DNA from 3 places in the Janthinobacterium sp. OK676 genome. Region 1 is predicted to be linked to each of the others. Evidence: predicted binding sites of a transcription regulator. Region 1 holds the regulator's gene; each other region holds the start of a gene.
The links. The regulator FliA, encoded in region 1, starts transcription of late flagellar genes. The targets are predictions, from matches to a motif close to CTAAAGTTTNNNNNNNNNNNGCCGNTA.
Positions count from the first base shown of each region.

Region 1 (7,655 bases):
GGCAATATGTTTTCGAAGAACGCGCTGGTGGAGTTGCTCAAGGCCATCGCCAAGACCCTCGTCGTCGGCGTCGTCGCCTGGATGGTGATGCAGCATCAAAAGGACGCCGTGCTGGGCCTGTCGGTGGAATCCTTGCGCGCCGGTTCGGCCCATCTGATCAGCCTGCTGATCACGGCCTTTTTGCTGATCGTCGGCGCGCTGGGCCTGATCGCCGCCATCGACGGCCCGTACCAGATGTGGCACTACGCCAACAAGATGAAAATGACCTTGCAGGAAGTCAAGCAAGAGTCGAAGGAATCGGACGGCAATCCGCAGATCAAGGCGAAGATACGCCAGATGCAGCATGAAATGTCGCGCCGCCGCATGATGGCCGACGTGCCGACGGCCGACGTGGTGGTAACGAATCCTACCCATTACGCGGTGGCGCTGAAGTATGGCGAGAATTCACGCGGCGCGCCGCAAGTGGTGGCCAAGGGCATCGACGAAGTGGCGGCGAAGATCCGCGAACTGGCGGGCGAACACAAGGTCGCCATCCTCGAAGCGCCCGCCCTGGCGCGCGCGCTGTACAAACACACGGACATCGGCGACGAGATTCCCGAGGCGCTGTACGGCGCCGTGGCCGAAGTGCTGGCCTATGTGTTCCAGTTGCGCAGCTATGGCAGCGGCCACGGCCAGCGTCCCGACAAGCCGAAAAAACTCGACGTGCCGCCCGAGCTCGACCCGCTCGACCCCGCATCGCAGACCAAACCCGCGGCAGACGCGGCAGACAAGAATAAAGGAAGCACACCATGAACGGCCTGACCATGCCAGCCTGGCTCAGCGGATTGAAAGGCAACGCCAGCAAGGGCATCGCCGCGCCGGTCATCATCATCATGCTGCTGGCGATGATGGTGCTGCCGCTGCCCGCCTTCATCCTCGACATCTTCTTCAGTTTCAATATCGCGCTATCGATCATCGTGCTGCTGACGGCGCTGTACACGGTCAAGCCGCTCGACTTCATGGCGTTCCCGACCATTTTGCTCGTGTCGACCATGCTGCGCCTGTCGCTGAACGTGGCGTCCACGCGCGTGGTGCTGACGGAAGGCCACACGGGTGCCGACGCGGCCGGTAAGGTGATTGAAGCGTTCGGTCACTTCCTGATCGGCGGCAATTACACGGTCGGTATCGTCGTCTTCATTATTTTGACCATCATCAACTTTACCGTCGTGACCAAGGGCGCGGGCCGTATCGCCGAGGTGGGCGCCCGCTTCGCGCTGGACGCCATGCCAGGTAAACAGATGGCCATCGATGCCGACCTGAACGCCGGCCTGATCGGCGAAGACGAAGCGCGCCGCCGCCGCACGGAAGTGGCGCAGGAGGCGGAATTCTACGGCGCCATGGACGGCGCCAGCAAATACGTGCGCGGCGACGCCATCGCCGGCATCATGGTCACCGTCATCAATATCATCGGCGGCTTGCTGGTGGGCTTGCTGCAGCACGACATGGGTTTTGCCGATGCGCTCAAGAACTACACCTTGCTCGCCATCGGTGACGGCCTCGTGGCGCAGATTCCTTCGCTGATCATTTCCACGGCGGCCGGTATCGTCGTCTCGCGCGTGGCCAGCGAACAGGACATCGGCACCCAGCTGGTGGGCCAGCTGTTTGCGAAACCGCAAGTGCTGTATATTACCGCCGGCATCATCGGCGGCATGGGCCTCATTCCCGGCATGCCGAACATGGTCTTCATCCTGCTGGCATCCATGCTGGCGGGAGCCGCCTATCTGATCAGCAAGAAACGCGAGCAGGCGAAGGAGGCGGCCGAGAAGCCGGCCGAAGCGCCGCAAGCGACCGTGGCGCCCGAGCAGGAAGAAGCCAGCTGGCAAGACATCATGCCCGTCGATACCCTGGGCCTGGAAGTGGGCTACCGCCTGATTCCCCTGGTCGACAAGACGCAGGGTGGCGAATTGCTCAAGCGCATTAAAGGCATCCGCAAGAAGTTCGCCCAGGAAGTGGGCTTCCTGGCGCCGCCCGTGCACATCCGCGACAACCTGGAATTGAAGCCGTCCGCCTACCGCATCACCCTGAAGGGCGTGGAAGTGGGCGTGGGCGAAGCGTTCAACGGCCAGTTCCTGGCCATCAACCCCGGCATGGCCAGCGGCACCCTGCCGGGCCTGGCCACGAATGACCCTGCGTTCGGCTTGCCCGCCACCTGGATCGACGCCAGCCTGCGCGACCAGGCCCAATCGATGGGCTACACGGTCGTCGATGCGGGCACCGTGGTGGCCACGCACCTGAATCACCTGATCACCTCGCATGCGTCGGAGTTGCTGGGCCGCGCGGAAGTGCAGTCCTTGCTCGATCACCTGGGCAAGGACGCGCCGCGCCTGGTGGAAGACCTGGTGCCGAAGATGCTGTCGCTGTCGGCCCTGCAAAAAGTGCTGCAGAACCTGCTGGCCGAAGGCGTGCACATCCGCGACATGCGCACCATCATCGAAACCCTGGCCGAGTACACGGTCAGCACGCAAGACCCGAACGAGCTGACGGCGCTGGTGCGCGTGTCCCTGGGCCGCGCCATCGTGCAGCAACTGTTCCCCGGCGCGGCCGAACTGTCCGTGATGACGCTCGACAGCCGCCTCGAGCGTTTGCTGATGCAGGCGATGGGCAATGGCGGCGACGGCGCCGGCATCGAGCCGGGCCTGGCCGACACCATCGCCCACCAGGCGGGCCTGGCTGCCCAGCAGCAGGAAGCGCTGGGCCTGACGCCGGTGCTGCTGGTGCCGGCGCCGCTGCGCGCCCTGCTGTCGCGCTTCCTGCGCCGCGCCTTGCCGCAACTCAAGGTGCTGTCGCATGCGGAAGTGCCGGAAACCAAGACGATCCGCGTCACGGCGCTGGTGGGCGCGCAGTAGTTATCTTCATTAGTACCGGGGTCAGACCCGCCGGGTCTGACCCCAGCCTTCGTTTGGGTCAAGAAAAACATCAATTTCCTCCCGGCAAACTGAATAACGGGTACTTTCCCGTCCTGTTCCTTCGATCGTTTCCTGCAAGCATCGCTAATAATGGAAACTGTCCGGGTGATCTGTGTCCATGTGGAAGACAGCACTCAAGCAACAGGAGTCGATGATGGTCACACAGTTCAGCCAATATTGCGCCACCCCCGCCTTGGGAGGCCGGTCATGAATGTGAAGAAATTTACGGGCGCCTCGTCGCGCGATGCGCTGCGCAAGGTGCGCGAAGCGCTGGGCCCCGATGCCGTGATCCTGTCGAACCGCCAGGCCGATGGCGTGGTGGAAATCCTCGCGCTGGCCAATGACGATGCCGCTTCGCTGGCGTCGCCGCCGGCCGCGTCCGAAATGGCCCAGCCCCGTCCCCAGTTGCAGACCCAGTTCGCCACGCCGCAGCGTCCGGCCGCCCCGGCCCAGCGCCCGGCCGCGCCACGTCCTGCCGCGCCGCGCCAGGCTGCCTCCGAGCCAGTGGACATGGCCCGCATGCAGCAGATGATGGCCAGCGCGCTGGCGCACGTCAAAGAGAACGCCGCCGCCGAGATGAGCGGCATGATGAATGAAATCCGCGCCATGCGCGGCATGATGGAAACCCAGCTGGCGGAAATTTCCTGGGGTTCGACGCAGCAGCGCGAGCCGCAAAAAGCCGTCGTGCTGCGCGAAATGCTGGCCGCCGGCTTTTCCGCCAGCCTGGCGCGCTACCTGATCGACAAGCTGCCCGCCGGCCTCGACGGTGCGCAAAGCATGCGCTGGATCAAGACGGTCCTCAGCCGCAACCTCAATACGGTGGCCAATGAAGACGCCATGCTCGAGCAGGGCGGCGTGTTCGCCCTGGTCGGCCCGACCGGCGTGGGCAAGACCACCAGCACGGCCAAGCTGGCGGCCCGCTGCGTGATGCGCCACGGCCCGGAAAAGCTGGCCCTGATCACCACCGATGCCTACCGTATCGGCGCGCATGAGCAACTGCGCATCTACGGCAAGATCCTTGGCGTGATGGTGCATTCCGTGAAGGATGAAGCGGACTTGCGCATCGCCCTGAAAGAATTGAAGAACAAGCACACGGTGCTGATCGATACGGTGGGCGTGAGCCAGCGCGACCAGATGGTGACGGAACAGGTGGCCATGCTGTCGGGCGCCGGCGCCGACGTGAAGCGTTTGCTGTGCCTGAACTCCACGGCGACCCAGGAAACCCTCAACGAAGTGGTGCGCGCGTATCAAGGCAGCGGCCTAGCCGGCTGCATCATGACCAAGCTCGATGAAGCGGCCTCGATCGGCAACGTGCTCGACGTGGTGATCCGCCAGAAGCTGAACCTGTTCTATGTGTCGAACGGCCAGCGCGTGCCGGAAGACCTGTACCTGGCCGACCGCGGTTACCTGATCGACCGCGCCTTCAAGCTCAAGCGCGACTCGGCGGCCACGCAGTTTTCCGATGCCGAACTGCCGCTGCTGATGGCGCAGGCGGCCGCCCGCAACAATGAAGCGCGCGGGGTGCATCTTGGCTAATTTTGATTTCGACCAGGCCGAAGGCTTGCGCCGCATGCTGGCCGGCCCGCAGCCGCGTGTCATGACGTTCCTGTCGGCCACGCCGCAGGACGACAAGGGCGCCATGCTGGTCAACCTGGGTGCTTCGCTCGCCTACGGCGGCAATGACGTGCTGCTGCTCGACGCCAGCGGCGGCAGCGATGGCGTGGCCGCGCGCCTGGGACTGGCGCACGGCGCCAGCCTGCGCGACGTGGCGCGCCAGCAGTGCGGCTTGAACCAGGTCATCCATCAGGTGCCGCAAGGCTTCGGCGTGGCCAGCCTGGGCGCGCGCAACCATTTGATGGACAGCATGGACTACGCGGGCGAAGATGAACTGCGCCGCCTGGGCAAGACCTTCGACGTGCTGGCGCGCCAGAGCGGCATCGTGCTCGTCGACGGCGTCGTGGCAGAAGAGGGCGCCTGTTTCCCCGTGCCCTTGATGGCGTCGTCCGATATCGTCGTGCAAGTGTCCACCAGCGCCACCTCGATCAAGGCGGCCTACTGCCTGATCAAGCGCTTGAGCCAGGAACTGGGACGCCGTCCGTTCGGCATTCTCGTCACCGGCGCTTCCGAATCCGAGGCAAAAGTGGTATACGATAATATGGCACAGGCGGCGAGCCGTTACCTGGCCGTGAAGCTGACGTCGATGGGTTCGGTGCCTGCCGATGAGTATCTGCACCGCGCGGCGCGCCTCGGCCGCAGCGTGGTCGATGCGTTTCCGCTGGCCGGCGCCTCGGTGGCGTTTCGCGGCCTGGCCGAGCGGCTGGCCCGTTCGGCGGCGCCGGTGCTGGGCGGCACCTTGTACCAGACGGGGAGCGCCCACCAGTTCAGCGCCTGAAGCCAACCGTAGCACCAGATAAGACGAGAAAACAATAAGCAGCCTATGTACACGGTCAAAGGGAAATCGAACAAGGACTATTTGCTGACGGAGCACATTCCGCTGGTGAAGCGTCTGGCGCACCATATGAAGGCGAAATTGCCGCCTTCGGTCGAGGTCGATGACCTGATCCAGGCCGGCATGATCGGCCTGCTCGATGCCATCAGCCGCTATGAAGAAACGCATGGCGCGCAGTTCGAGACGTATGCCGTGCTGCGCATCCGCGGCGCCATGCTCGACGAATTGCGCACCAGCGACTGGCTGCCGCGCAGCATGCGCCAGAACATGCGCAAGATCGAGGAGGCGATGAGCACCTTGCAGCAGCGCCTCGGCCACCCGCCGACCGAGTCGGAAGTGGCGAAACTGCTGAAAATGTCGCTGGCCGACTACCAGGAAATGCTGGGCGACGGCGGCGGCCACCAGCTCGTGTACTACGAAGACTTTCACGACCCGGACGGCAATGACAGCTTCCTCGACCGCCACTGCGTGGACGAGGACAGCGACCCCTTGCGGTCCCTGCTCGATACCGATTTTCGGCAATCCGTGATCGATGCCATCGATGCGCTGCCGCCACGCGAGAAAATACTCATGGGCCTGTACTACGAAGAAGAGCTGAACCTGAAGGAGATCGGCGCGGTGATGGGCGTGTCGGAATCGCGCGTCTCGCAGCTGCATACCCAGGCCGTCGCGCGCCTGCGCGCAACCTTGAGGGAGCAGGCGTGGACTGGTCCAGCGTAATCGGGCTGGCGCTGGCGCTGGCGGGCCTCTTGGTCGGCCAGGCACTGGAAGGCGGCAAGATGGCCTCCCTGCTGCAGCCGGCCGCCTTTGCCATCGTCATCATCGGCACCTTCGGCGCCGTACTGCTGCAAACGCGGCTGCGTACTTTCGTGCGCGGCCTGGAAATGCTGCGCTGGGTCTTCCTGCCGCCGGCCGACACGCGCGCCGCGCTGGCGCGCGACATCGGGCAATGGAGCCTGACGGCGCGCCGCGACGGCCCGCTGGCGCTCGAGCGCCTGATGGAAAACACGGCCGACCGTTTCAACGCCAAGGGCTTGCGCATGATCGTCGACGGCATCGCGCCCGACAAGCTGCGCCAGCTGCTCGACGTGGAAATCTCCGCCTATGAGATGGCCGAGCGCCAGGCCGTCAAGGTGTGGGAATCGGCGGCCGGCTATTCGCCCACGATCGGCATCCTGGGCGCCGTGCTGGGCCTGATACACGTGATGGAAAACCTCACCGACCCAAGCAAACTGGGCAGCGGCATCGCCGTGGCGTTTGTCTCAACCATCTATGGCGTGGGCCTGGCCAACCTGCTGTTCCTGCCGGTGGCGAACAAACTCAAGGCCATCGTCTCGCGCCGCGTGCTGCAGTACGAAATCACGGCCGCCGTGCTGTACGACATCGCCACGGGCGACCATACGCGCATCATCGAAGAGCGCGTTTCCAGCCTGCTGCACGAGCACTGACCATGATGCGGCGCGCGCGCAGGAAGTATGACGAGGAACCGGACAACCAGGACCGCTGGCTGATCTCGTACGCCGACTTCATCACCCTGCTGTTCGCGTTCTTCGTCGTGATGTACGCGATTTCGCAAGTCAACGAAGGCAAGTACCGCGTCTTCCAGAACGCCATCGGCCAGGCCTTCAGCCTGGAAAAGGGTGCGCCGCCCATCGTCATGGAAGCGCCGCAAGCGATCCCGCTGCCGAACCCCGCCCTGAAACGCCGCACGGAAGCCATCCGCCGCGAGCGCGAACACATGACGCGCCTGGCGCAAGACTTGACGTCCACGCTGGCGCCGCTGGTCAAGGAAGGCAAGGTGCGGGTCACGCAGACGAGCCGCGGCGTGAGCGTGGAAATCAATGCCAGCGTGCTGTTCGACCCGGGCGCGGCGCGCCTGACGACGGAGTCGGACCAGGCCCTGCGCGCCGTTGCCGTGCTGCTCAAGGACGATACGCACGACGTGCAGGTGGAAGGGCATACGGACGTGCAGCCGATCAGCAATTCCAATTTCGCCTCGAACTGGGAATTGTCGGCCGCGCGCGCCAGCGCCGTGGTGCGCCTGTTCATCGCCAGCGGCGTGCAAGCGTCGCGCCTGACGGCCGTCGGCCACGCCGACAACATTCCCGTCGCCCCCAACGACACGGCGGAAGGGCGCGCGCGCAACCGCCGGGTCGCCGTGACGATCTTGTCGGGCATCCCCGAAACGGTGACGGAAGTGCCGACGGCGCCGCCGGCCAACTAGGACGGGCTTGCGGGCCGGCGCCAGTCCGGCGGATCGG
Region 1 covers NZ_FNHA01000002.1:597,397-605,051, reverse strand. Annotated here, with positions in the region: gene flhB (flagellar biosynthesis protein FlhB) at 1-792, shown strand, start outside; gene flhA (flagellar biosynthesis protein FlhA) at 789-2,885, shown strand; gene flhF (flagellar biosynthesis GTPase FlhF) at 3,153-4,481, shown strand; gene BLU39_RS06305 (MinD/ParA family ATP-binding protein) at 4,474-5,337, shown strand; gene BLU39_RS06300 (RNA polymerase sigma factor FliA) at 5,383-6,114, shown strand; gene BLU39_RS06295 (flagellar motor protein) at 6,096-6,842, shown strand; gene motD (flagellar motor protein MotD) at 6,848-7,618, shown strand.

Region 2 (7,655 bases), on a different contig from region 1:
TGCCGCTCAGGGCGCTGCCATAGAAGGCAAAGCGCTGGTCGGCGGCCGCCTTCGGCAAGGTCGTGCTGAAATGGTTGATCGCGTGGAAGGCCAGGAAATCCTTCCACGTGGCCAGCGGCACGCTACCTACCAGGGCCGCGCTGCCCGTCATGGCCGTCGGATGCCAGACGATGAAATCCGCCTGCTTGCCGAGGCCGGCCGACTGGAAGAAGGTTTTCCAGTCCAGGCCGGGCGCCTTGCTGGCGAAGTCGGCGGCGCGCCACGCATTATTGCCCTTGGCGACATCGGCCGAATCCTCGCGGCTGGCGTGGCTGGCGGCAATTTGCTGCTCGAGCGCAAACACGCGCGCGGCGCGGGCCGGCGCATCGCTGTAGCCTGCCTGCTTGAGCATGGCGGCGATATGCGCCTGGTAGCCCGCGCGCAAGCTCTGCATGCGGGCGCTGTCGCTCTGGTAAAAGGCGCGGTCGGGCAAGCCCAGTCCGCCCTGCAGCAAATAAGCCACATTGCGCGTGGTGTCGTTCAAGTCTTGCGCCACCCACAGGCCGAACAGATTTTCCGTATAAAAATTGGTGGCATTGAGCGGATCGACATCGGCGCGCAGACTTTCGCCCAGCGCGCGGGCCAGTCCCGCCTGGTCGCGTATGCCATCGATCTTCTTCAGCAGCGGCTTGATCGGCGCCCAGCCTTTCGCTTCGATAGCCGATTCATCCATCCAGGAACGGTAAAAATCGCTGACCTGGCGCGCGGAGGCATCGGCCTGCGGCGCCGCCGCCAGGCCTTCGACGAGGGCAATGATGCGCTCGTTGGTGGCGTTGGCGAGGATGGCAAACGAGCCCCAACTGCTGCGGTCGGCGGGAATCTCCGTATTGCGCAGCCAGTCGCCATTCACATAATCGTAGAAATCGTCGCCGGGCAAGACCGTGGCGGCAGCGGGGACAGCAGGCACCGCGGCGGCCGCCGCTTGCTGGCCATGCGCCTGGACCGGCAAACCGATCAGCGAGACGCCGGCCAGGGCGAGGACGATGGCAGCCTGGACTGGCGTCCGGGCCCAGGAAAAACACAAACCGTGCATGGCGATCCTTTCGATGGAATAGTCAAAATCATAGCCTGTTTCCCATGAAAAGAGCATCCCGCAATTTTTTTGCATGCGCATAAAAAATCGGCATATAGTTTCACGACCCCATGCCGCGCGAACGCCAAGGAGATTGCCATGCAACTGGAAGCGCTGTTCCAGCAACCCCACGCCCTGCCTGCCGCCCCGAAGATCGTCGATGAACTGGTGCGCAGTTTCGACAACCCCGCCAGCTCCACCGAAGACATCGCGCGCCAGCTGGGAGCGGACCCGGCCTTGAGCGCCAAGCTGCTGCGCTTGGCAAACTCGGCGTATTACCACGTCTCGCGCAGCATCGGCACGGTGGAAGACGCCGTGCTGATGCTCGGCTTTGTAACCGTGCGCACGCTCGTCATCAGTTCGGGCCTGGTCAGCGGCTACAAGACCGTGCCCGGGCTGAACCTGCCCCAGTTCTGGCGCTACAGCCTGCACAGCGCCGTGTCGGCCCGCTGGATCGCCAGACAGACGGGCGACAACCAGGACCTGGCGTTCACGGTCGGCATGATGCATGCGATCGGTCAACTGGTGATCCATGCCGCCATGCCCGAGCAAGCCATGCAGCTCGACAAGATCGCCCCGCCGCTCGACGCGCGCCGGCTCGACGCCGAGCGGGTGTCGCTGGGCTATGACTATGCGCAGGTGGGCGCCGAACTGGCGCGCCGCTGGAAGTTCCCCGCCGCCTTTGCCGACGCCATCGCCGCCTTTCCCGATCCGCTGGCCAAGACACCGTTGAATCGCCTGGCCGCCATCATCCACCTGGCCGCCTGGCGCGCCCGCATCGAGGAGAACGCACTGAGCAATGAAGAAATCATCGCCTGCTACCCCGGCGACGTGGCCGAAGCGCTCGGTTTGCCGCCCTCGGTACTGATCGACAAGATGCCGCCGCCGGCCGAACTGAGCGCGGGACTGGAAGAACTCGTCAAATAAGTCCGCCGCTGCCGGAATTCTCCCCCTGCATCCATGCGGCTTGGCGGGCGATTCCGGCAGCAGGCAGGCAATCATCTAAATTATTTTCATTTTTTTTCAAAAACACCCTCAAGTTCCTGCTGGACCTGCCGTTAATCTTGACAAGCGGTAATCCATTCACTAGTTACGGGTGTGCTCATGACCTCCAACGACGTTCTTTCGATGTACGAAAATATTGCAGGAATGACCAATAAAATGGTCGTGGCCGCACGTTCGAGCGACTGGGATGGCCTGGATACCCTGGAAAACCAGTGCGCCAGCGCCGCCAGCGCGACCATGACGGGCAAGGCCCCTGCCCTGGCCGGCGCCTCGCGCCTGCGCAAGATTGACTTGCTCAAGCAAATCCTGGCCAATGACCGCGAAATCCGCGCCATCACGGAACCGTGGATGACGCAGCTGCCGAACGCCATGCAAGGTGCGCGCGCACGCATGTGAAACTTGCCGCGCCAGAAAACACAAAAGCACCCGAGGGTGCTTTTTTTACATCTGCCGCCTTCGCAGCGAGCGCGCCATCTGCGGCGCCCGGGAAGCAAGGAGGGGAATGTGGAAGGCGAGCCCCAGGTATCTCCTGGCGTCGCCTCGCTGCCGGTTGCATCCGGCGTTCGCGAGCACATCGTTGGCATCGCGAACCGCTTCCAGACCCAGGCGTTTATGCAACGCTACACCTGTTTGCCGCGCCACACTATCGTTGGTGGCTGCGCCAGGCTGGGGCTGTTTTGTCGTAGAGCAAGTCCACTGAATTCATCATATCACCATCTTTAAAAAAAAGGCAACGCGATTGGCCGGCGTTTTCCTGTATTTTTTCAATATCTTTTTTTACATCAAATTTCGGCCTGGATTTGCCACCTCGTCAACGCGAGAACGGCTCAGGCTCCGCTTCGGCCACCGCGCCCTCTTCCACGGCTTCCGTCAGCACGGGCACATCTTTTTTCTTGCGGCCAAACGGCTTGCGCAGCAGAACCCAGTATTTCGACGGTGCGCGCGGCCCCGTCGCCTGCCTGCGCTTGCGCACCACATACACGATGAGGGCAGTCAGCAGCAGGAAGACCAGGGTGCCGAGACCGAGCCACAGCATGCCGTTGCCGCCCCCCTTCTTTTCCTTGTCGGCGGCGGGCGCCGCGTGCAGCGGCTTGGGCTTGGCATGGGGCGCCTGCGCCTGCGCCTCGGCGGGCGCGGCGACTGGCGCTACAGCGACGGCGGCGGCAGGCAGCGCCAGCGCCTTTTGCAAAGCGCCGAGCTTGCCTTCCAGTTCGCCAAGCCTGGCATTGAGGGCCGTGTTTTTCTCATCGAGCGCCACACATGCTTGCGCCTGCTCCATATCGGCTTGCGGCGCGCAAGCGGCCACGGGCGCCGTGGCGCGGCGCGGCGGACGCGGCGCGGGAGCCATCTGCATGGGCATGGCGGGCGGCGGCACGAACACGCGCGGCGGACGCACCAGGCCCTCGGCACGGGCGCGGGCCGCCAGCGCGGCGGCGTCGGGCGATGGCGCGACGGGTACGGCGCGTGGCAACGGCACAGGCGTGGAGACAGGCGCGGGCGCGGGAACGGCGGGCCGGACTGGCGCACTGACGGCAGCGGGCGGCGCCGGTGTCAGCCACAAGGTAGCCAGGCGCACGACGGCGCCATTGCCATTGCCCAGCAATAAATACAAATGCACATGCCCCGCCTGGATGGCCTGCCGGGTGCTCACGCGCACATAGTGGCGTCCCCCACGCTCCAGCGGGCTGATCGTCAAGGTTTGCAGGGCCGGGTCCATGCCGATGCCGCCGCCCCGGTACACATCGGACGAGGCCAGGCGCACGGCCACTCCGCTGGCTTCGTCGGGCGCCAGGGCCGTCAATTCGATTTCGGCCAGCAGGGGCTGGCCCACGTGCGACAGCACCGCCATCTCGCCCAGTTCGGCCGCGCCCGCCACAGACGGCAAAGCCAGGCTGGCGGCGGCGCACGCGATCAGGGACCAACGGGAAAAGATGCTGCTCTGCATGGACTGATCGCTTTGATAACAAGATAAATAAGGGGAACTCGCCTGTCTTTAACGGCAGGAAATCGCAAAAATATAGATGGGTCATGGCAAAAATGATGCAATACAGCATCGTCCTGTGCCTTTTTGGCGCCTGGAGTACACTCGATCCACCTCTATCGATGAAAGGGATGCCATGAGTAGCAGAATCGAACGCGACAGTTTCGGCCCGATCGACGTGCCCGCCGACCGGCTGTGGGGAGCGCAAACGCAGCGCTCGCTCGAGCACTTCCATATCTCCACGGAAAAGATGCCGCCCGAACTGATCGCCGCCCTGGCCACCGTCAAGCGCGCGGCCGCCCACGTCAACCTGGACTTGGGCTTATTGGATGGCAAGAAAGCCGTTGCCATCACGCAGGCTGCCGACGAAGTGCTGGCAGGCAAGCACGACGCGGAATTCCCGCTGGCCGTCTGGCAGACGGGCTCGGGTACTCAAAGCAATATGAACATGAACGAAGTGCTGGCCAACCGCGGCTCCGAGCTGATCGGTGGCTTGCGGGGCGCCGAGCGACTGCTGCACCCGAACGACGACGTCAACCTGGGCCAGTCCTCGAACGACATCTTTCCCACCGCAATCCACGTGGCGGCCGCCCTGGCCGTCGCCAACACGGTCTTGCCGCCGCTGCGCCAGCTGCGCGCCACCCTGGACGCCAAGGCCACGGAATTTGCCGACATCGTCAAGATCGGCCGCACCCATTTGCAGGATGCGACGCCGCTGACCCTGGGCCAGGAATTTTCCGGCTACGTGGCGCAGCTGGACTTTGCCGAGCACATCATCACGGCATCGTTGCCGCCGCTGCTGCAGCTGGCCGCCGGCGGCACGGCCGTCGGCACGGGCTTGAATGCCAACGTGGAATTTGCCGGCCGCATCGCGACAGAACTGGCGCGCCTGACGGGCCAGCCGTTTGAGTCGGCCAGCAACAAGTTTGCCGCCCTGGCCGCCCACGACGCCCTCGTCGCGGCCCATGGCGCGCTGAAAACACTGGCCACGGCCCTGATGAAAATCGCCAACGACGTGCGCTGGATGGCGTCCGGCCCCCGCTCCGGCCTCGGCGAAATCACGATCCCGGAAAACGAGCCGGGCAGCTCCATCATGCCGGGCAAGGTCAATCCTACCCAGTGCGAAGCGCTGACCATGCTGTGCTGCCAGGTGTTCGGCAACGACGTGGCCATCACGGTGGGCGGCGCCTCGGGCAATTTCGAGCTGAACGTCTTCAAGCCCCTGATTGCACACAACTTCCTGCAAAGCGCGCGCCTGCTGGGCGACGGCATGCGCAGCTTCGACGAGCATTGTGCGCACGGCATCGCGCCGAACCGCGCGCGCATCGCCGAACTGATGGAGCGTTCCCTGATGCTGGTCACGGCGCTGGCGCCGCACATCGGCTATGACAAGGCGGCACAAATCGCCAAACAGGCCCAGCACGAAGGCACAACCCTGAAGGAAGCGGCGCTGACCCTGGGCTTTGTGACGGAAGAGCAATTCAGTGCGTGGATCGTGCCGCTGGAGATGACGCGGCCCAACAAAAGCTGACTTCCCCCTGCATTGCTGGCGGCTTCAGGTAAACTACGAGTTAGTTGAGGTCGTCATCAAGTGTTGAAAACACATCATTGCAATAAGGGATACAATGCAAAAAGTAAGCTTTGATTTAACATCCGAGTTCGTCGAGCTGAACCAGCTGTTGAAGCTGGTCGGCCTGTGCGACAGCGGTGGCGCAGGCAAGGTCATGGTCGATAGCGGCGTGGTGAAGGTCGATGGCAAGAAGGAATTGCGCAAGACCGCCAAGATCCGCGCAGGCCAGGTCGTCAGCGTGGGCGATATCCGTATCACGGTCGTCGCTCCCGTGTGATGTCGGCATGGGGCGCTAAAGCAGCCCCATGCCAGCCGGGTGCCTGGATCAAGCTGCAACACGTCGTTATTGCCAGATGAATATCGATTGCAGAAGGGAAGCACCATGGAACATCCCGCACAAGGTACGCGCAGCCAGGAGCGCCTGATCGGCGACTTGCGCCAGGTCATAGAAAACGCGGAAGAATTACTGCGCAACACAGACAAATATACCAGCAGCCTGTACCAGAGCGCGCGCGCCCGGCTGGAACTGGCCCTCGTCGCGGCCACGGCCGAACTGGCCCGCTTTGAAGAAGAGCAAGTGACGCGCATGATGGACGCCACCCTGGCGGCGAATGCCCTGTACCGCGATCAGACGGGCGAAGCGCGCCTGCTGCGGGCCTTCGAATAAACCGTTACGCCGTCAACACCGCGTGCGCCAGCCACTGGCGCAAGCGTGCGGGCAGGTCGAATGCCGGGTCCAGCTCGAACGCCGCATCGAGTGCGGCGCCAAACGTCTGCCCCTGCCGCAAGGCCAGCAAGGCTGCATGCGCAGCCGCATCCACTACCAGCACCTGCGCCTTCCAGCGCGGTCGGCATACGAGCGCGCAACTGGCCACCTGCATATCCTGCGGAAACATCCCCTGCCCTTCACCATCCTGATGCGCCTGCCACAGGACCGCCACTTGCCAGTTGGAGGCCAGCAAGGCGCAAGCGGGATGCAAGCTAAAACGCCGCGCTTCCAGTTGGTCGGGATGCATGGCGGCCAGCGACTCGGGCGCCATGCCTTGCGCATCGGCCGCGTAATGGGCCAGGTGCACGGCCCATTCCAGGCGCGCCATGTCGGGCAGATAGGGCAAGTCAGCCACAGGCGGAAAAACAGCGAGAAAATCGGCGAAACGCTCGCCAAACTGGTTCAAATCGGCGTTATCTGACGGATACTGCCGACCATACGCGCGCGCCAGGCCGCCAAAGAATTCCTCGCCCACCAGCGCCAGCACGACGGGGTAGGCATGGCCCAGGGTGCGGCGCCACGTGGCGCTCAAGTTGCCGCGGTACAGTGAAAAACGCTCCAATACCGCCGCTCCCGCGAACGATGGCAGGGCAGCCGCGGTATCGAGCAAGGCCGTGGCAAACGCTTGCTGGCCGGCTACCAGCGCGTCAAGCGGCGCGGGCGTTGGCGTCGATGGCAGCGCCTCTCCCTGCCAGGGCGTTTGCGGCGCAAGGCGCGCCAGCATGGCCTGCGCCTTGTGCGCCTCGCCCAGCAGGATATCGAGCGGCGGCAAATCCGTATCCCATTCGACGAGGGTGGGCACGGCGCCAAAACGCCGCAAGGCGGCCGCATACAAGTCCCAGACGGGCTCGACAACGGTAGCGCCATGGTGGTCGATCACGGCGTGCGGCGTCAGCAAGTGGCCGCCCAGATGCAGCTCGCCCACGCTGCCCGGCGCGATCGACTGCATGGCCGTCAAGGCGTCTTCGCCGTGGTTGCACTGGTTCACGTACAGATTATTGATATCGAGCAGCAAGCCGCAGCCGCTGCGGCGCGCCAGCTCCGCCAGGAATTGTGCTTCGCTCATGGCATCGTCGGCAAAACGCAGGTAAGTGGAAACATTCTCCAGCAAGATCGGTCTTTTCAGCACATCCTGCACCCGCCCCACTCTGGCGCATAGCAAATCGAGGGCGGCGCCGTTCAAGGCCAGCGGCAACAGATCGTTGAGTTGCTGCCGCGC
Region 2 covers NZ_FNHA01000008.1:46,973-54,627, reverse strand. Annotated here, with positions in the region: gene BLU39_RS16600 (M13 family metallopeptidase) at 1-1,072, opposite strand, end outside; gene BLU39_RS16595 (HDOD domain-containing protein) at 1,211-2,038, shown strand; gene BLU39_RS16590 (flagellar protein FliT) at 2,261-2,512, shown strand; gene BLU39_RS16585 (type IV pilus assembly protein FimV) at 2,928-4,061, opposite strand; gene fumC (class II fumarate hydratase) at 4,234-5,628, shown strand; gene BLU39_RS16575 (RNA-binding S4 domain-containing protein) at 5,723-5,944, shown strand; gene BLU39_RS16570 (hypothetical protein) at 6,050-6,334, shown strand; gene BLU39_RS16565 (MNIO family bufferin maturase) at 6,339-7,655, opposite strand, start outside.
Region 2: a site for FliA is predicted at 2,146-2,172, ahead of BLU39_RS16590 (flagellar protein FliT). Genes of this name have one in related genera too.

Region 3 (7,655 bases), on a different contig from region 1:
CGTGGTCCTGGCCATGCTGGCCGCGTATGCGGGAAGTGACAGCGCCTATGTGTACGGCCCTGTTTGCATTGCGGACTCGGAACGGGGGCAGGGCTTGCTGGCGCTGCTGTACGCTGCCATGCGCGAGCGGCATGGCGGTGCGGAGGCGGTGCTCTTCATCCGGCGCGACAATCTCGGCTCGCTGCGCGCGCATGAGCGGCTGGGCATGCGCGAAGTGGCTGCTTTTGTCTTCGAGGGCGCGCAGTTTGCCGTCTATAGCGACGCCATCATCGTCAAATAGAGACTAAATTGCCCGTTCATCGGGTATCTCCAATCCCCGCTGCCGTACATACTCGAGAAACAGCCGCGCCCCCTTGGCCATGCGCGACGTGCCGTAGACGGCATGGATGCTGGGGTCCAGCTCCTTCGACGACGTCAGTCGGTATGCCGTGCAGACGCGGCGCAGGGTGCCGGCGGCCACGGCGGGTTCGGCCAGCCAGCTGGCCAGGCGCACGATGCCGGCGCCTTCCAGGGCCGCCTGAAAAGTGGCGATGCCGGAAGTAAAACGGAAGCGGGGCTGCACCTGGTAGCGCACGTTGCGTTCGCCGGAGACGAAATGCCAGTCGCGCAGGATGCGCGGGGCCGAGTGCATGATGACGTCGTGGCCGGCCAGCTCTTCGGGCTCTTCGGGCGCGCCCATGCGGGCGATATAGTCGGGCGAGGCGTACATGTAGCGGCGGTAATTCCACAGGGGATAGCCGATCAGCTCGCTCGACTGGGGAAACGCGCCGCGGATGGCGAAGTCGAGCTTTTCCTGGATCGGGTCGATCGATTTGTCCGAGAAATGGATGTCCACCGACACGTTCGGATAGTCGCGCGAAAATTGCGCCACCACTTTCGGCAGAAAACCCAGCGACAGGATTTCCGGCGCCGACAGGCGTACCCAGCCTTGTGGCGAGTTGCTCAGTTCAGCCAGCTGGTCTTCCGCCTCGGCCTGCGTTTCCAGCAAGTGCTTGGCCGACGCGTAATACGTTTCTCCGGCCGTCGTCAGGGTGAACTGCTTTTGCGTGCGCAGGATCAGTTCGGCGCCGATGGCTTCCTCGAGGAACTGGATGGCGCGCGTGACGGCCGATGGCGAGCGTCCCAGCATGCGCGCCGCGTGGATGAAGCTGCGCTTTTCCACCACGGTGCAGAAGGCGCGGATCTCCCACATCAGTTTCATCGACATCGTGACTCCCGGCAAAAGAAGCCAGTAGACCGCATGGGGCGCATTCCGTCAAGCGTTACGCCTGATTGCGTTTTCCGCAATTTGAAGTTGCATCCGGAAAAATCCACGGCGCCTATACTGCCGCTGTCGATCATTCCTTGTTGCCTATCATGCTGACCATCTCGCTGCTGTGTTTATTTGCCTTCTTTGCCGGCCTCATCGATGCCGCCGTGGGCGGGGGCGGGCTGATACAGCTGCCGGCCCTGTTCAACCTGATGCCGAACATGGCCTCGACCTCCTTGCTGGGCACGAATAAATTCGCCTCGGCCTGCGGCACCACGTTTGCCGCCCGCTCGTTCGTCGGCAAGGTACACATTCCGTGGCTGCTGGTGCTGCCGGCCGTGGCCAGCGCCTTCGTCATGTCCTTCATCGGCGCGGCCGCCGTGTCCTACGTGCCGCAACAGGTGGTGCGCCCCATGGTGCTGGTGCTGATCATCATCATGGCCATCTACACCTTCATCAAGAAGGATTTCGGCGCGACGCGCGAGGCGCGCCCCATCGGTCCGCGCGAACGCATCCTCGCCATCGTCATCGGTGGCGCCATCGGTTTTTATGACGGCCTGTTCGGGCCGGGCACGGGCAGTTTTTTGATTTTCCTGTTCATCCGCGTCTTCGGCTTCGATTTCATCCTTGCGTCGGCCTGCTCGAAACTGGTGAATATCGCCACCAACGTGGCCGCGCTGGCCTTCTTCATTCCCGCCGGCCACGTGGTCTATGCCGTGGCCGCACCGATGGCCGTATGCAACATCCTGGGCGCGCTGACGGGCACCTGGATCGCCGTGCGCCGCGGCGCCGCCTTCGTGCGCATTCTCTTCCTCGTGTTGCTGGCGCTGCTGATCGTGAAGTTGTCCTACGACATATTCTTCAAGTAAGTTTTTTGGACGATAACAAGCCATGAAAACCATCCAGGGCGTGCTGTGGGACAACGATGGCGTGCTGGTCGATACCGAACAGCTGTTTTACGAAAGCAACCGCGACTTGCTCTTGCCCTATGGCATAGACCTGACGCCGAAGCAATTCTTTGACTGGTTCCTGGACAATAACTACGGCGCCTGGCACTTGCTGCTGGGACAGGGCCACGAGATCGAGCTGGTCGAGCGCCTGCGGGCCGAGCGCACCGTGCTGTTTTCCCGACGCCTGCGCCAGGCGCGTGGGCTGGTCATGCCTGGCGTCAAGAACGTACTGGCGTCGCTGCGCCCGCACGTGGCGATGGGCGTGGTCACGAGCGCCTACGAAGAGCACTTCCGGATCAGCCATGCGGCCACGGGCTTGTTGAACCACTTCGACTTCGTGCTGACACGTGAAATGTATGACGAAAGCAAGCCGGCGCCCGACGGCTACCAGCTGGGCTTGCAGCGCCTGGGCCTGGCCGCCAACGACTGCGTGGCCGTGGAAGACTCGCCGCGCGGCTTGCGCGCCGCCAATGCGGCCGGGCTCGAGTGCATTGTCGTGCGCAATCATATGAACCGCCACCATGCATTTGACGACGCCTTTTGCGTGGTGGAATCCATGGCCGAGCTGGGCGAAGTATTGGCTTCCTTCGTGCCCGCCATGGCGCCGCCGCGCCCGCTGGCACCTGAGAAATTAGAGGCCTTCCTCTGATACGTCTTGCCGGCATGCCATTACAATTGCCTATCGCATTCACCGGCCCTGTCCCACGATGACTCTCCCGCAACTGCACTTTGCCCACGCCAACAGTTATCCTGCCGGCACCTACCGCAAGCTGTTCGGCTTGCTGGGCCGGCACTACGCCGTGCAGGCGCTCGACATGCATGCGCACGACCCCGCGTATCCCGTCAGCACGGGCTGGGCCGAGCTGGTGCGCGAGTATATCGACGACCTCGAGCGCCGCTACAGCGGCCCCGTCATCCTCGTCGGTCATTCGCTCGGCGGCATGCTCAGCGTGATGGTGGCCAAACAGCGGCCCGACCTCGTGCGCTGCGTGGTCTTGCTCGATTCGCCCGTGGTGGCCGGCTGGCGCGCCTTGCTGGTGCGGCTGGCGCGCAATACGGCGCTGGGCGAGCGCTTTTCTCCCTCGCGTTTTTCCGCCCGGCGGCGCAAGCTGTGGCCGGACGCGCAAGCCGCGTACGAACACTTCGCCGCCAAGGACATGTTCGCCATCTGGGCGCCGCAAGTGTTGCGCGACTACATAGACAGCGGCCTGGCGCCCCATCCGGAAGGAGTGCAGCTGCGCTTTACGCGCGAAGTGGAGACGGATGTCTACCGCAGCCTGCCGCACCATATCGGCGGCCTCGTCAAGGATGGTTTTCCCGTTCCCATCGGCTTTATCGGCGGCACCGAATCGGTGGAATGCCGGCAGGCGGGCTTGACGGCCACACGCAAACTGGTCGGCAAGTTTTTCCGCCAGGTGCCGGGTGGCCATCTGTTTCCCATGGAAAGCCCCGAGCTGACGGCGCAAGTGGTGCGCGAGATGATCACGGCATTGCTGGCGAAACAATAAAATATCGCCAAGGATTTTCAGGCGATGGGGGCCAACGGCGGGGGATTTTCGCGTAAAATCCTGCCATCCGGGCCGCGCCTGCACCAGGCGTGTCGCCCCAGCCATTCCGATATTCTAGAAAGATACCCCTGCGATGACGATTAAAAGCGATAAATGGATACGCCGCATGGCGGAAACGACGGGCATGATCGAGCCGTTTGAACCGGGCCAGGTCAAGGAACGCGACGGCAACCGCATCGTGTCTTACGGCACGTCCAGCTATGGCTATGACATCCGCTGCGCCGACGAGTTCAAGCTGTTCACCAACATCAACACCACCATCGTCGACCCCAAGGATTTTGACGCGAACAATTTCGTCGACGTGTCGGGCAAGGGCTATTGCATCATCCCGCCGAACTCGTTCGCGCTGGCCCGTACCGTCGAGTATTTCCGCATTCCCCGCAACGTGTTGACGATTTGCCTGGGCAAGAGCACCTATGCCCGTTGCGGCATCATCGTCAACGTCACCCCGTTCGAACCGGAATGGGAAGGTTATGTGACCCTGGAGTTTTCCAACACGACACCGTTGCCGGCGAAAATTTACGCCAACGAAGGCGTGGCGCAAGTGCTGTTCTTCGAGTCCGATGAGGTGTGCGAAACGTCGTACAAGGACCGCGGCGGCAAGTACCAGGGCCAGGTTGGTGTGACGTTGCCGAAGACCTGATTGCGGTGCAGGGCGGGCTGACCGCCTTCTTTACCTGTCTTTACCTGCCTTTACCTGCCTTTACACCCGTCGCACTACATGCGCTTCCATGCCTGCCGTTAACCTTGGTATTGAAACACTGAGGAGGCATCATGGTAGCGGCAATCGGTTCAGGTGGTTCAGGCGGCGCAGTCGGCGCGGCTGGTAGCGCCAGTGCGGGCAGCGGTGCGCAGATCGCGGCGCTGCAAAAGCAGATCACGGCGGCGCAAAAGCAGTTGACGCAAGCGCAGAAGGGCGAGCAGACGGAGGCGTCGCAAAAGCTGCAGCAGCAGCTGGCGCAGCAAATCCAGGCCTTGCAGGCGCAGATCGCCCAGTTGCAGGCGGCAGCCGCGCAGAAGGCGGCGCAGCAAGACGCTCAAACGTCCAGCAGCGCCGAGACGGCGGCCAGTCCCGCCAGGTCAAGCTCGCCGACCCTGGGCAGCATCATCGATACGCAGGCCTGACAGCGCCTTCGTCCGCCACAACGCCAGGCTCGCCCACAGGTCAGCCTGGCGTTTTAACAGGTAACAACATCTCCACGCACAAGCCGCCGCCGCTGCGCAAGCTGGCCCCGATGCGGCCGCCATGGGCGCCGATGACGTGCCGGGCGATGGCCAGGCCCAGGCCGTGGCCATCCGTGCTGTGCTGGGTATTGCTGGCGCGGAAGAACGGTTCAAAGATGCGGGCCAGGTCGGCGCTGGCCACACCGGGTCCCCGGTCCAGTACGGCGATGCGCAGCCATTCCTGCTTGCCATCGGGCGGACGCGACAGATTCACTTCGACCGTGCCGCCGTCCGGGCTGTGCTTGAGGGCATTGCGCACGACGTTTTCCACGGCGCGCGCCAGCAGCTCCGGCTGGCCCGTGACGCTGGCGTCGGCCATGGCCGCGTCGCCCGCCACGGCGATGGCCACGCGGCGCGCGTTCGCTTCGTAGCGCGCGTCTTCCACGATATCGTGCAGCAAGTCGGCAATGTTGACGTCTTCACTGAGCAAAGAGCCGGCACCCGCCTGCCCGGCCCCCGCTTCCAGCCGCGACAGGGTCAGCAGTTCACCGATCAGTTTATCCATGCGTTCGCTTTCGCGTTCGATGCGCTGCATCGAGGCGGCTATCTTTTCCGGCTGCTGGTGCGCCAGGCCGATGGCGGCCTGCAGGCGGGCCAGCGGCGAGCGCAGTTCGTGCGAGACGTCATGCAGCAAGCGCGTCTGGCTATCCATGAGGCTGCGCAAGCGGCCCGTCATGCGGTCGAAATCGCGGCCCAGGTCCGTCAATTCGTCGCCGCGCTTGCCGCTGGCATGAAAGCGCGGCGCCAGGTCGCCATGCGAGGCGGCCTCGAACGCTTGCCGCAAGTCGCGGATGGGGCGCGCAAAATACCAGGCCAGCAGGAAAGAGAACAGCAGGCTGGCGGCGATGGCGGCGGTAAGGGGAATGAAGGTGCGGTAGGGCGTGTCCAGGCGCGGGGGCGGGCCCCGGCCGAATTCGCCGCGTGGCGCCGGGGCGCCCGCTTCGTGGGGGCGTGGGCCGGAGCCCATGGCGCGCGGGCCGCTCATGGTGACGGCGTTGAGCGTGTCGCGCGCGGCGCCCGCCTCGGCATTGCGGAAGCGTTCGGACGAGGGCAGGAACAGCAGGTAGCGCTTGCCGTCGCTGCCGTCCACTTCGCGCACGACGGGATGAGGCTGAGTTTGTCGCAGCATGGCGCGCGCCTTGGCCAGCATGGCGGGATGCACGGCGCGGCCCATCAGTTCTTGTCCTTTGGCATCGACGGCAAACACGCGCATGCGCTCGAGCTTGCCCAGGAATTGCCGCAAGGCCCGACTGCCGCCCGCTTCCAGGGTGGCGCTGGAAGCCTCGATGATCATCTGCGCTGGCGGACTGGTGTCGATGTCGAGGGCCCGTTCCTGCTGGGCCGCCCGGTTCTTCAGCCAGAAGGTGCCGCCGATGCCGATGGTGGCCGTCACTTGCGCCAACATGATGCACAGAAAAAACTTCCAGAACAGACGGCCCACGCTTACTCCTTGATCAGCTGGTAGCCGAGGCGGTACACGGTTTGCAGGCAGGAGCGGCCGTCGGCCAGGCTGCCGAGCTTGCGGCGCAGGCTGCTCAAGTGCACGTCGATATTGCGGTCGAAACGGGCCATGGGCCGTCCCAGGCCCAGTTCCGACAATTGATTCTTGCTCACGGGCTTGCCCGCCTGGCGCACCAGCACTTCCAGCAGGTTGAATTCCGTGCTCGTCAGTTCCAGGTGCGCGCCGGCCCAGGAAACGCGGCGCTGTTCGGGCCACATCGTCAGTTGTCCCACGGTCAGCGGCGCCAGGCCCGACGCATCGTGCGGCGCCGCTTGCGCGCGGCGCAGGATGGCGCGGATGCGTGCCGTCAGTTCGCGCGGCGTGCACGGTTTCGTCACGTAATCGTCGGCGCCCAGTTCCAGGCCCACGATGCGGTCCGTATCGTCGCCGCGCGCCGTCAGCATCAAGATGGGCAGGTTGCTGCCGGCGCGGATGCGGCGCAAGGTTTCCAGGCCATTCATGCGCGGCATCATGACATCGAGGACGGCGATCGCGTACAGGCCCGTCAGCGCTTCGGCCGCGCCGCTTTCGCCGTCGTGCACGGCGCGGACATCAAAACCTTCCTGCGTCAAGTATTCCTGGAACATGCCGACCAGTTCCACGTCGTCATCGATTAACAAAACCTTGCTCATGCCTGTGCTTTTTTCGGGTGAATATCGTCCGATGATAGCAGCCAACAGAGGTTGCTCACGGCGGTTTTACCCGCTTTTACACACGTCCGCTTACATTTTCTGCCCTTCCTTTACACGCTTTTACGCGCCCCTGACGTTGCTTTACACGCCAGACGCCGACAATCAGGGCTGATCGCCACGAAAGGAAAACCGATGAAATACCTGAGCATCACTGTCTCCCTGTTGCTGTTGTCCGCCTGCAGCATGCCCTTGCTGGCATTGGCCCAGCAAGGGCCGCCGCCCGGCTTGCCGCCGTTTCTGCACGGCATCGAGTTGAACGACACGCAGCAAGACAAGGTTTTCGCCGCCACCTACGCCCAGGCGCCCGAGCTGCGGGAACAGGAAAAGATCGCCTTCAAGGCCCACGAGCAGTTGCGCGCGCTGGCCGCCTCCAGCGCCTATGACGATGCGAAAGCCAGTGCGCTGGCGAACACGGCCGCGCAAGCCATGGCGAAGATCAGCTTGCTGCATGCGCGCCTCGAGCAGCAATTG
Region 3 covers NZ_FNHA01000001.1:581,743-589,397, reverse strand. Annotated here, with positions in the region: gene BLU39_RS02750 (GNAT family N-acetyltransferase) at 1-280, shown strand, start outside; gene BLU39_RS02745 (LysR family transcriptional regulator) at 284-1,207, opposite strand; gene BLU39_RS02740 (sulfite exporter TauE/SafE family protein) at 1,357-2,118, shown strand; gene BLU39_RS02735 (HAD family hydrolase) at 2,141-2,848, shown strand; gene BLU39_RS02730 (alpha/beta fold hydrolase) at 2,907-3,707, shown strand; gene dcd (dCTP deaminase) at 3,841-4,410, shown strand; gene BLU39_RS02720 (FlxA-like family protein) at 4,542-4,892, shown strand; gene BLU39_RS02715 (sensor histidine kinase) at 4,933-6,432, opposite strand; gene BLU39_RS02710 (response regulator transcription factor) at 6,435-7,124, opposite strand; gene BLU39_RS02705 (Spy/CpxP family protein refolding chaperone) at 7,317-7,655, shown strand, end outside.
Region 3: a site for FliA is predicted at 4,485-4,511, ahead of BLU39_RS02720 (FlxA-like family protein). Genes of this name have one in related genera too.